One region of the Pseudoflavonifractor sp. HCP28S3_F10 genome, then DNA from elsewhere that is predicted to be linked to it. Evidence: a T-box and tRNA genes for the amino acid it is inferred to sense, from the RefSeq annotation. Region 1 holds a T-box; the other regions hold tRNA genes.

Region 1 (3,422 bases):
CTTTTTGACCACAGAAATCAGGCGAGCTTGTTGAGCTTGATGGTCATGGCGCTCTTCTTGCGAGCGGCGTTGTTCTTGTGCAGAAGACCATGGCCCACGGCCTTGTCGACGGCCTTGACAGCCACCTTGTAAGCGCTATCGGCCTCGCTGCGGTTGCCTTCGGCCACCGCCGCCTCAAACTTCTTGATGTCGGTCTTCAGCGCGGATTTAGCGGTCTTGTTCTGCATGGCCTTGGTCTTGTTCACCAGGACACGCTTCTTGGCAGACTTAATATTCGGCAAACCAAACACCTCCTCCGATGACGATTCGCACAGTTCACCCGTGCAGATTTATATTTTAGCAGTGAATGGGGAAAAATGCAACTACTATTTTCAATTTTTCCGAGAAATTTTTGCGTTCCAGCCGGATTTCCCGTTTAATTGGGAACTCACGTCATACAAAACACCAGATATAGGGGGTACTGTCATGCTGCTGCGCAGAACCGATCTGGCCGTGGAGGCCCACGCCCTGTGGAAAGAGTCGGCGGCGGCCGAGACCGCCCTGTCCGGCGTCCGGGCCCGGGAGGACACCCGGGAGGGCTATTCCATTACCCGGGTGGATATCCTGGACGCCCAGGGCGCCGCCGCCCTGGGCAAGCCGGAGGGGCATTACGTCACCGTAGAGCTGGAAGGGCTCTCCCGCCGGGAGGAGGACGCCTTTCCCCGGGCCATCCGCGCCGTCTCCCAGGAACTCACCGCCCTGCTGGGGGACCTGCCGCCCCGGGCCCCGGTCCTGGTGGTGGGCCTGGGCAACCGGGCCATTACCCCCGACGCGGTGGGGCCAAAGACCGCCGACCACACCCTGGTCACCCGGCACCTGGTGGAACACTCGCCGGAACAGTTCGGCGCCTTCCGTCCGGTGGCGGCCCTGGCAGCCGGGGTGTTGGGCACCACCGGGATGGAGAGCGGCGAGCTGGTGCGCGCGGTGGCGGAAAAGGTCCGCCCCGCCTGTATCATCGCGGTGGACGCCCTGGCCTCCCGCTCCCTGAAGCGGGTGTGCCGGACGGTGCAGCTCTCCGACACCGGCATCGTCCCCGGCTCCGGGGTGGGCAACCACCGCTCCGCCCTGGACCAAAGCTCCCTGGGCGTGCCCGTGCTGGCCCTGGGGGTACCCACCGTGGTGGACGCGGCCACCCTGTGCGCCGACGTGCTCGCTGAGGCCGGGCTGGAGGGCATGCACCCCCGCGCCCTGGGGGACATGGCCGCCGGGGTCATCGTCACCCCCCGGGAGATCGACAGCGACGTGGGCGACCTCTCCAAGGTCCTGGGCTACGCCATCAACCTGGCCCTTCAGCCCGGGCTCAGCCTGTCCGACCTGGAGCTGCTGCTGAGCTGACGTCTATTCCAGCGCGCTCCACGCAGTTGCCCACGCAATATCCCGGCTCCACGTGGTGGACGGCCATTCCGCCCCCAGTCGTTACACCCGGGTAACAAATAGATACAAAACGATGTTGGACCCACTGTCCGCCCCCGCGGCAAAACGGCTTGACGGCGCGGCATTTCGGTGATACAATAACCCCAAATCGAGCAAGGCAGTGAACGGGAGGAGTACCCGCCGCCCTGGACGCAGAGAGAGGCCGCATTGGTGAAAGGCCTCCGAGGGGCATGGGGAAGGGCGCCCGCGAGCCGCGGAGAGGAAATGCTCCGCCGGTCCCCCGCCGTTACCGGGTTTGAGCGCGGAGCGCCTGTCGCTCCGAATTCAGGTGGCACCACGGATCTGATCCGCCCTGAGTCCAAAGGACTCAGGGCGTTTTTCATTCCGGCCGCCTGTTCCCCCATTCCATTATCTGAAGGAGTGTTCGACATGAAAAATACCGACAAGACCATGGAAAAGATCGTGGCCCTGTGCAAGGGCCGGGGTTTTGTATTCTCCGGCAGCGAGATCTACGGCGGCCTGGCCAACACCTGGGACTACGGCCCTCTGGGCGTGGAGCTCAAGAACAACGTGAAAAAGGCCTGGTGGAAGAAGTTCGTCCAGGAGAACCCCTATAACGTGGGCCTGGATGCCGCCATCCTGATGAATCCCCAGGTGTGGGTGGCCTCCGGCCATGTGGGCGGCTTCTCCGACCCCCTGATGGACTGTAAGGAGTGCAAGGAGCGCTTCCGCGCCGACAAGGTCATCGAGGACTGGTGCCAGGAGCACGGCTTCGACCTCGGCAAGAGCGTGGACGCCATGAGCCAGGCCGAGATGAAGGCCTTCATCGACGAACATCAGATTGCCTGCCCCACCTGCGGCAAGCACAACTGGACCGACATCCGCCAGTTCAACCTGATGTTCAAGACCTTCCAGGGCGTTACCGAGGACGCCAAGAACACCGTGTACCTGCGGCCCGAGACTGCCCAGGGCATCTTTGTCAACTTCCAGAACGTGCAGCGCACCACTCGCCGCAAGCTGCCCTTCGGCGTGTGCCAGGTGGGCAAGAGCTTCCGCAACGAGATCACCCCGGGCAACTTCACCTTCCGCACCCGTGAGTTCGAGCAGATGGAGCTGGAGTTCTTCTGCCAGCCGGGCACCGAGCTGGACTGGTTCAAGTACTGGAAGGAGTTCTGCCACAAGTGGCTGCTGGATCTGGGCATGAAGGACGAAAACCTGCGCCTGCGCGACCACGACCCGGAGGAGCTCTCCCACTATTCCAACGCCACCACCGACTTTGAGTTCGTCTTCCCCTTCGGCTGGGGCGAGCTGTGGGGCGTGGCCAGCCGCACCAACTTCGACCTGACCGCCCACCAGACCACCAGCGGCAAGGATATGACCTACTTCGACCAAGAGAAGAACGAGCACTATATCCCCTACGTCATCGAGCCCTCCCTGGGCGCCGACCGCGTGACCCTGGCCTTCCTGGTGGACGCCTACGACGAGGAGGTGGTGGGTCAGGATAAGAACGGCAAGGACGACGTCCGCGTGGTCCTCCGCCTCCATCCCGCCCTGGCTCCCTTCAAGTGCGCCGTGCTCCCCCTGTCCAAGAAGCTCTCCCCCAAGGCCTTGGAGATCCGCGACATGCTCGCCAGGGACTTTATGGTGGACTTTGACGAGGCCGGCTCCATCGGCAAGCGCTACCGCCGGCAGGACGAGGTGGGCACCCCCTACTGCATCACCGTGGACTTTGAGACCGTGGGCGACGAGGAGCATCCCGCCGATAACTGCGTCACCGTCCGTGACCGTGACACCATGGAGCAGGTCCGCATGCCCATCAGCGAGCTGAAAGCCTGGCTCACCGAAAAGATGGCGTTCTAAGGACTATTTTCTCCTGCTCCATGTTTCGCCGCTTCTGCGGCGTCCAAGCGTCCCGGCACAGACGGGACCTTGCCGCAGGCGGGATTCACTCCCGCCGAGGATGCCCTGTCCGGGGCCCCGGCAAAGCCCGCTTTGCCGGGGGTGCAGGT
Region 2 (4,471 bases), on a different contig from region 1:
AAAGGAGACCTCCCATGAAAGCAAACTGGCTATCCGTGCCGCTCTCGGCGGCACTTGTACTATCCCTGGCCGCCTGCGGCGGCGCCCCCGCCGCGACTCCCACCTCTTCCCCCTCCGCCGGGGCCGCCGATGACGCCGCCGTGACCCAAGTGGTCCTGTCGGACAGCGGCATTATGGTGGACGGCGCTTCCGCCTCCACCGACCCCGCCTCCGCCGTCTACACCGGCGCCGGTATCGTCTACTACGAGGACGGCCATGACGAGACCTACGGCGAGGGCGGCCAGGAGGACGCCCACACCGCTGAAGAGGCCGCCGCCCACACGGTGGTCACCATCACCCAGCCCGGCGTCTACCGGGTCAGCGGCACGCTCTCCGCCGGCCAGCTGGCCGTGGACCTGGGCGAGGGGGCCGAGGAGGACCCGGAGGCTGTGGTCACCCTGATCCTGGACGGGGCCGACATCACCTGCACCGTGGCCCCGGCAGTCATCTTCTATCGGGTGTATGAGTGCGCCTCCGCCGACAGCGAGACCGCCTCCGCCACAGTGGACACCTCCGCTGCCGGCGCCAACGTCATCCTGGCTGACGGTTCCGAGAACAACATCACCGGCTCCTATGTGGCCAAAATCTATCAGGAGGGCACCGACAAAAAGCTCCACAAGTACGACGGCGCCTTCTACTCCAAAATGAGTATGAACCTGAATGGTGGTGAGGAGGGCACAGGCACGCTCAACATCATCGCTGACAATGAAGGACTGGATTCTGAGCTCCATCTCACCATCAACGGCGGCAATATCGCCATCCAGTCCCAGAACGACGGTATCAACACCAACGAGGACGGCGTGTCCGTCACCACCGTCAACGGCGGTAAGCTGTACATCAACGCCGGCTTGGGCGAGGAGGGCGACGGCATCGACTCCAACGGCTGGCTGGTCATCAACGGCGGTGAGATCGTCTCGCTGGCCAACGGACGCACCGGTGACGGCGGCCTGGACTCCGATCTGGGCATCGTGCTCAACGGCGGCCATATCCTGGCCCTGGGCAGCCGGAGCGACCCCATCGACAGTACCTCCGCCCAGGCCTCTCTGAATTGGAGCCTCGCTGACGTCCAGGAGGGCGGCTCCATCCTGGTCATCAACGACAGCGAAGGCAAAGAACTGCTGTCCTACACCACCGAGAAGGAGTACAGCTCTGTGGTCTTTTCCGCGCCTGAGCTCACCGCCGACGGCTCTTATACCCTCACGGTGGACGGCGAGGAGCAGCAGAATATGGGACAGGGCGGACGTGGAGGCCCCGGAGGACAGCCGCCCCGTGATTTGCCTGAGGGTGCACAGCCCCCGGACGGCCAGCGTCCGGAACGGCCCGACGGCGCCCAGCCGGGTGAGCGCCCCCAGCGCCCTGACGGCGCCCAGCCGGGTGAGCGCCCCCAGCGCCCTGACGGCGCTCAGCCGCCGGAGGACATGAAGGGACAGACGCCTCCCCAGTCCACTGGTGAGGTCTCCCCCGCGCCTGTGGAAGAGCAAAGCTGACCCCCCTTGCGGTGGGGCGGGATATCCCCCGCTCCACCGCTTTTTTACAGGTTTTTTTCAAATCCTTCTTGACAATGCGGGCGCTTCATGCTATCATATGCAAGCTGACATCGCTAAGACGTCCGCAGCCCATGCGGGTGTAGTTCAATGGTAGAATCCCAGCCTTCCAAGCTGGTCGCGTGGGTTCGATTCCCATCACCCGCTCCATATGCGCCTGTAGCTCAGGTGGATAGAGCAACTGCCTTCTAAGCAGTGGGTCAGGGGTTCGAGTCCCTTCAGGCGTACCATGGACCGTCTTTACGGTCAGAAAGTCCCTGCGTTGTCAATATGGTGGGTGTAGCTCAGTTGGTTAGAGCATCGGATTGTGGTTCCGAGGGTCGTGGGTTCGAGTCCCATTACCCACCCCATACGACTCAAGGCGGAAGGGGGGGGGGGGCCGCTCCGGCCCTTCGCTTTTGAAGCGCCTCCCTATTGGGGTGTAGCCAAGTGGTAAGGCACGGGACTTTGACTCCCGCATTCGCTGGTTCGAGCCCAGCCATCCCAGCCAGCTTTTCCGGAGGTTTCTCCTCCTTTAGATATATCATATGACTCGTTAGCTCAGTCGGCAGAGCAACTGCCTTTTAAGCAGTGGGTCCGGGGTTCGAATCCCCGACGGGTCACCAGATAAAGTCTTAGAGCCGCAATGGTTCTAAGACTTTTTCTTTCTCTTGACATATCCAGTATTCGGAAAATTGAATGGAAAATAAACGCATTTTTTGGGGCCGTACAAGTCAAAATGCAAGTCACCCAACACCCCATGTTGGCGGATTTTGCAATCGCATTTCCGGTTTAACTGTGGTGGAAATGACGGTGGAAAATTCACTCCTCCCAATCCCGGTCAATGCACCTCTCCGCCAAGCGCTCCCGGAGAATGGACAACCGCTCCGGCTGACTGCCGCCACGCCGAAACGCCCCAAGGCCCACACCGGAATAATAGGGCGTCTTTAACTCGATGAACTGCGCCAGCTCCCGGCCCATACTGGAGCGGCGGATGGACCGCAGCCCTTTGTTCTCCCTCTGCCGAACTGTTTCGGGATATACCCCGTCTTCCTCGCAGATCTTCGCCAGGGTTTTCCCGTTGTAGAACCTTCGGCGCAGTGTGGCCGCCTGTTCCGCCGGAATGAGCATAAGCGCTCGCTCCAGGGCCTCATGGAGCTGTTCCCGCCACTCCAGTTCCCCCACGTCCTCAAACGGCGCCTGGGCGGCGTGGTCCTCTATGCTGTCCGCCGCGGTAAGGTCATCTGTGCCGGGGATTGGGTCATCCAGGCCGGAAGCGTAATCCAACATATCCCTCCGGCTCCCCCGATAGCCTGCGGCTTCCGCGAAGTAAGAGCGCAGGCGCAGAGCCAGGAAACCAATGAAGGAGCTACCGGCGGATGAGTCAAACCGTTCCGCCGCATCCACCAGGGCCAGGAAACCGGACTGGTACAGGTCTTCCTCGTCCACTCCGCCGAAACCATCAAGCCGGCGGGCGCACTTCCTAGCCTGCATTGCCACGAACTTCTCCACCTGCTCCCACAGAGCAGGCAGCTTGTCCCGCTCCCCGGCCTGGGTGCGTTCTACCAGTTCTTCATTGCTCATAGCTCAGAGCACAACCTTTCATTTCTGCATCCCGTTCACGATCTTCTCCAGCTCGTCAATCTTGGTCTGCTGCTCATCGGTACGGATGGCCCCAAGTGTCACATTGGCAGCATACAGAATGGCGTTGGCCGTCTTGGCGTCGATTTCACCGTTCAGCAGCATATTTGCGATTCGGTTAACGGCCTTCCGGGTCTCTCTGGGCGTGGTCATCTTTAGCCGCTTCCGTGCCATATCATCACCCCGGAATATCGTCAACGATGACCACCACGTCCCGGCTGTTTGGGTATTTCTCCGACAAAGCGTTGATATACTCCATGGCGGCCTCCTCGGTGGAGTGTGTGGTGGTTTCAACGGTTGGTCTATGTCCTTGTACCCGGTCCCACAGATGGACCGTAGAGGTCCATAAATGGCCATCCTGCCATATCATTGCAAGGGTCAGCTCCTTCTCGATGTACCCGGCCATTTTTTTCGCCTCGATCAGGAGGCGGTCAATCTGTTTCATATATCGTCTCCCTATACAAAAAGGGGGCGCGCAGGCTGCCGCCAACACGTCCCCTGCTGGGTCACATATTAGCCCTCGGTGGGCACGGCCTGGTAGTAGATGGCCTTGACCTTGTTGTCCAGAATGAAGGCATCATAGCAGATACGGCCCTCCACCAGAGCGCCAGAGATTCCGGGCGGGTCCTGGTGCACCTTGTACTCCTCCAGCTTGGTGGGGGCCACACAGGCGCAGGGATGGGCCACCATAAAGCCGAAGCCCGCGGGCAGGCGGTTGGCGGGGATCTTCTGCACGTTCATGCCGTCAACGATGGCGATCACGCCCTTCAGGCGCAGCTCGTTGCCCACGTCGGTATCCATGGTGATGTCCTTGCACTTCTTCATCAGCTGATAAGTGGCAGGAGTCACCACCAGAACACGGCCAGTCTCGGGGACCTCGGCGTCATCCATGACGGTGGAGGCCTTGATGATCTCCGTATAGATGTTCTCGGCCGTCAGGGCCACGGCGGCGGGCTTGTTGCCGGCTCCGGCGCACATGACGCCGTAAGTGTAGGCGTCAACCTCGGGGATCACAACTTCCCGATTCTGTCGGGCCAGAGCGGAGGCTGCAGCCAGCTGCTGGGCGGTCTCGTCGGTGTCCAGCTTGTCGATGGCGAAGGTGAAGGAGCGGTCCTTCTTCAGCGTGAACTCCTCGGTGGTGGCATCCAGGGCTTCCACAGCGCCGTAGCGGCTCCAATTGCCCTCGGCGGGCCCCTTGCGTCCGTAGTCGTTCATGCCGGCGGTGGTGACCTTGTAGACCTTAATCGTGTGGGCGCCGGTCCAGTCAA
Region 3 (4,471 bases), on a different contig from region 1:
GCCGCCAGATCCAGAAGGATCTGGAGGACGCCATCGCCACCAAGCTCATTGAGAGCTATCTCACCCCGCTCAGCGCCATTGCCGTCACCGCTGACGGCGATCAGGTTATCCTCAACGCACAGTAAGCACAGCGGGACGCCGCCGCCCGGAGAGGCGGCGGCGTCCTTTTTAACAAGGAGGCCCCTATGGAACTGATCTACACGGACGACAGCATCCTGGTCTGCATCAAGCCCGCCGGCGTCCTCTCCACTGACGAGCCGGGGGGCGTGCCCGAGCTGGCCCGCCAGGCCCTGGGGGACCCCTCCGCCTGCGTCAAGACCGTCCACCGGCTGGACCGGGTGGTCAGCGGCCTGATGGTGCTGGCCCGCTCCTCCTCCGCCGCCTCCCGGCTCTCAGAACAGGTCCGGGACCAGGTATTTCAGAAGGAGTACCTGGCGGTGGTCCACGGCGTCCCACCGGAGCCGGAGGGCGCCTTCACCGACCTGCTCCTGCGCTCCAGGCCCGAGCGCAAGACCTATGTGGTCCATCACATGGAGAAGGGCGTGCAGGAGGCCGTCCTCCGCTACCGGGTGCTGGGCAGCGCCGGCGGTCTGAGCCGGGTGAAGATCCGGCTCCTCACGGGCCGGACCCATCAGATCCGGGCCCAGTTCTCCTCCCGGGGCCTTCCCCTGGTGGGGGACCGGAAGTACAGCCTGCTGGAGGATGACTGCCCCATCGCCCTCTGGTCCCACAGCCTCTCCTTCCGCCACCCCGTCACCGGGGAGCCCCTTCGCTTTGTACAGGAGCCGCCTGCCATCTACCCCTGGACCCAGGTGCCCTGAACGCAAAAAGAGCCGGTCATCCTCGGATGACCGGCTCTCGCTTTATAGGATGTCTTATTGTTCTTCCGTTGTTCCGCCCTTGGGGAGCCTGCGCCTGAGCTGCCGCAGGCAGGACTTGTGCTCATCCGTAACGCGGTAACTCTCAAGCGCTTTCTGGATCGCCTTGTTGTGGGTCCAGGGCTCCAGCCGCCCCTCCCGGATGTAGGGCAGGGCCGCGTCGTACTGCTTGGCCAGGGCCGTGGCGAAAAACCAGGCGATCATCATGTCCACGTAGTACTCCCCGCCCCGCACATGGGCCACCCAATCCAGGTACTCGGGGCGGAATGCCTCGTCCAGATAGAAGGTCATCAGCATCTCGATGCCGAAGCGGACGGTGTAAGGCGCGTCAGAGGCCATCCAGCGCCTGATCTCCCCCAGCAGCTCGGCAAGATGCTTTTTGAACACCCTGGGCCGCATCAGGTCGCAGGTGGCCCAGTTGTCCACGTAGGGCAGAAAGGCGTCCAGCGCCGCCACCGCCGCGTCATAGTCCCGGATGGACTCAATGAGGAAGCCGTGGAGATTGTTTTCCTCGTAGTAGCGGTGGGGCAGGATGGACAGGAATTCCGCCGCCTCCGGCGTTTTGGCGAACTCTTTGGCAAACGCCCGCAGCTGAGGCGTGCGCACACCGATGACTTTATCCGGCGGCACCGTGGGCATCAGCTTACGGTGGAACTCCCGGTAGGAAAGGTCCTGCATCTCAAACAGCCTGGCCTGTACCGCCCTTTCCACGCCGCTCATATCAGCACCCCGTTGCAGTGGTCGATCTCATGCTGGATGATCTGGGCCGTCCAGCCGGTGAAGGTCCTGAGCCGGGTCTGGAACTGCCCGTTCTGGTAGCGCACCTTGACGGAGCGGTAGCGCTTCGCCTTCCGCACCCCGGGCAGCGAGAGGCATCCCTCCTCCGCACCGTAGGGCTGGGAGCATTTTACAATCTCCGGGTTGAAGAGCACCGTGCACTCCTCCCCCTCGTAAAATACAATGATCCGCTTGAGCACGCCGATCATATTGGCCGCCATACCCACGCAGCCCTCCCGATGGGCACGGAGCGTGTCTATCAGGTCCTGGGCCACCGGCAGGTCCTCCACCGTGGCGGGGGCGGACTTTTGGGCCAGAAAGATGGGGTCCTTCATAATGGGCCGGATCATTTCTCTTCACCTCTTTGGTTTCAAAATATGAAAAAGCCCCGGGGCTTTCGCCCCGGGGCCTTCATTCTGGAGGCGCCACCCAGAATCGAACTGGGGATAAAGCTTTTGCAGAGCTCTGCCTTACCGCTTGGCTATGGCGCCGTATGGAGAACAGGATGACCTGTTCTCATTTGGAGCAGGTGACGAGGCTCGAACTCGCTACCTCCACCTTGGCAAGGTGGCGCTCTACCAGATGAGCTACACCTGCATACCGCAGAAAAACTTTGGAGCTCTCCCTGAGATACATCAGGTATCTCAGGGAGAGATGGTGCCTCCGGCCGGAATCGAACCAGCGACACGGGGATTTTCAGTCCCCTGCTCTACCAACTGAGCTACAGAGGCAAATGGCGACGCGGAAGGGACTTGAACCCTCGACCTCCGGCGTGACAGGCCGGCGTTCTAACCAACTGAACTACCGCGCCAGATTGATTAAGGATATGTAATTTGGTGGGAACAACAGGGCTCGAACCTGTGACATCATGCTTGTAAGGCATGCGCTCTACCAGCTGAGCTATGCTCCCCTGTCTCACACCTTGTATCTGCCGCAGCGCCGTCACTCACGCGGCGAAAGTTATTATAGCAAAAACTCCGGTGGATGTCAACTGTAATTTTCCCTTTTTTCACCGTCCCGCCGGGCCGCTCTCTTCCAGCCCGGCGGGACGATGGCTTACATCTCTTTCCGGATGGTCTCCAGTTCCTCCCGGTCGAAGTGGTACACCTTGTCACAGAACTGGCAGGTCAGCGTGGCCTCCCCCTGCTCCTCGATGAGAGAGCCCAGTTCCTCCCTGCCCATGCTGATGAGGGCCCGGGTCACCCGGTCCCGGCTGCAGTAGCAGCGGTACTCCACCGGGGATTCCTCCAGCACCTCCAGCTCAAAGCCGTCCAGCACCTGCCGCAGCAGCTCCAGGGGCATGATCCCCTCCCGCAGGGAATTTGTCACCGCGCCCACCCGGGCCACGCCCTGCTCGATGCGGGTGATCATGTCATCGGTAGCCCCCGGCAGGAGCTGGATGAGATAGCCGCCGGCGCACAGGACGCTCTGGTCGGTATTCACCAGCACCCCCAGGGCGCAGGCGGTGGGGATCTGCTCGCTCTCGGCAAAATAGGCGGTGATATCGTCGGCGATCTCGCCGGAGAGCAGGCCGATGCTGCCCACGTAGGGCTCCTTCAGGCCGATGTCCTTGATGACGGTCATGGTGCCGTCCACGCCCACGGCAGCGCCCACGTCCATCTTGCCCGGCGCCTTCTCCACCAGCTCCACCTGGCCGTTCTGGACGTAGCCCCGCACGTTGCCCGCGCTGTCCGACACTGTGGTGATGGTGCCCAGGGGGCCGCCGCCCCGGATCTGGAGGGTGACGGAGCCGTCCTCCTCCTTGAGCTGGTTGCCCATCATGGAGCAGCCCATGAGGGCACGGCCCAGGGCGGCGGTGGCCACCGGCAGGGTCTTGTGGATCTGCCGGGCCCGCTCCACGATCCCCCGGGCCGAGATGGCGCTGGCCTTGATGGGCGCATCCTTGGCCAGCACTCTTACGATCTGATCTGACATGCTTTACATTTCCTTTCGTGCGACAAAAAAGACCCGCTGCTCCCCCTCCCGGGGGGCGCGCATCCTCCGCTCGCCATATCGCTTTATGCCGGTGAACCCGGCCCGGCGGAGCATTTCCTCCAACTCATCCGGCTCATAGGCGTATTCCTCATGCAGCTCCTCGCCCCGCTCCCACAGGCCGCTCTCCGTCAGCCGGAAGAGGTCCATGGCGTAGGTGCAGATCCGCCGCCGGGCTGAGTACTCCGCCCGCCAGACACAGTAGGTATCCTCGGTCTCGTCCAGAAAGACCTGCCCGTCCAGGCTCCGGAGCTTTTCGGGGGTGTTCACGTCGAAGATGAACATCCCACCCGGCATCAGGAACAGGTGGACCCGCTGGAAGGCCCGCTCCAGCACGGCGGGCCGGGTGACGTAGTTGACGCTGTCCAGACAGCAGACGCAGGCGTCAATGGTGCCGTACAGATCCAGCCTGTCCATGGACTGGTGGAGGAAGATGGGGCGCTCCCCCTCCACGTCCCGGCACTTTTCATTGGCCTCAGCCAGCATGTCCTCCGACAGGTCCACACCGATCATCTCATAGCCCCGCTCCGCCAGCTCCCGGGTCAGGCTGCCGGTGCCGCAGGCCAGGTCCAGCACGGTATGCACCGGGATGGCACAGCGGGCAAAGTGCTTTTCCAGATAATCGGCCCATTTGGCATAGCCCACGTCGGTGGTCAGCTCATCATAGCACCCGGCCAAAAACTCATAGCTGGCCATTGGCCTTCAGCTTCTCCTTCACCCGGGGCAGCACCGTCTGGTAGCCGTCCGCTCCGTACTGCAGGGAGCGGTTCACCCGGCTGATGGTGGCGCTGGACGCGCCTGTCCGCTCCAGGATATCGTTGTAG

What was found. The T-box of region 1 lies ahead of ACTNBZ_RS10865 (glycine--tRNA ligase). A T-box ahead of a tRNA ligase gene usually reads a tRNA of that ligase, here a tRNA-Gly.
Region 2: it has a tRNA-Gly gene. The T-box ahead of ACTNBZ_RS10865 (glycine--tRNA ligase) is inferred to sense a tRNA for this amino acid. The anticodon was not compared.
Region 3: it has a tRNA-Gly gene. The T-box ahead of ACTNBZ_RS10865 (glycine--tRNA ligase) is inferred to sense a tRNA for this amino acid. The anticodon was not compared.

Annotation. Positions count from the first base shown of each region.
Region 1 is NZ_JBQHUB010000027.1:158-3,579, reverse strand. It holds gene rpsT (30S ribosomal protein S20) at 18-281, opposite strand; gene gpr (GPR endopeptidase) at 466-1,374, shown strand; T-box leader at 1,565-1,771, shown strand; gene ACTNBZ_RS10865 (glycine--tRNA ligase) at 1,843-3,273, shown strand.
Region 2 is NZ_JBQHUB010000011.1:25,066-29,536, forward strand. It holds gene ACTNBZ_RS06530 (carbohydrate-binding domain-containing protein) at 15-1,526, shown strand; tRNA gene ACTNBZ_RS06535 (tRNA-Gly) at 1,660-1,733, shown strand; tRNA gene ACTNBZ_RS06540 (tRNA-Arg) at 1,737-1,813, shown strand; tRNA gene ACTNBZ_RS06545 (tRNA-His) at 1,857-1,933, shown strand; tRNA gene ACTNBZ_RS06550 (tRNA-Gln) at 1,999-2,073, shown strand; tRNA gene ACTNBZ_RS06555 (tRNA-Lys) at 2,113-2,188, shown strand; gene ACTNBZ_RS06560 (sigma-70 family RNA polymerase sigma factor) at 2,385-3,146, opposite strand; gene ACTNBZ_RS06565 (hypothetical protein) at 3,165-3,356, opposite strand; gene ACTNBZ_RS06570 (hypothetical protein) at 3,382-3,648, opposite strand; gene ACTNBZ_RS06575 (hypothetical protein) at 3,717-4,471, opposite strand, start outside.
Region 3 is NZ_JBQHUB010000005.1:12,208-16,678, forward strand. It holds gene ACTNBZ_RS03680 (AAA family ATPase) at 1-125, shown strand, start outside; gene ACTNBZ_RS03685 (RluA family pseudouridine synthase) at 186-821, shown strand; gene ACTNBZ_RS03690 (DNA alkylation repair protein) at 876-1,598, opposite strand; gene ACTNBZ_RS03695 (peptide deformylase) at 1,595-2,005, opposite strand; tRNA gene ACTNBZ_RS03700 (tRNA-Cys) at 2,073-2,146, opposite strand; tRNA gene ACTNBZ_RS03705 (tRNA-Gly) at 2,177-2,252, opposite strand; tRNA gene ACTNBZ_RS03710 (tRNA-Phe) at 2,311-2,386, opposite strand; tRNA gene ACTNBZ_RS03715 (tRNA-Asp) at 2,390-2,466, opposite strand; tRNA gene ACTNBZ_RS03720 (tRNA-Val) at 2,490-2,565, opposite strand; gene hslO (Hsp33 family molecular chaperone HslO) at 2,712-3,590, opposite strand; gene ACTNBZ_RS03730 (class I SAM-dependent DNA methyltransferase) at 3,594-4,343, opposite strand; gene ACTNBZ_RS03735 (YerC/YecD family TrpR-related protein) at 4,330-4,471, opposite strand, start outside.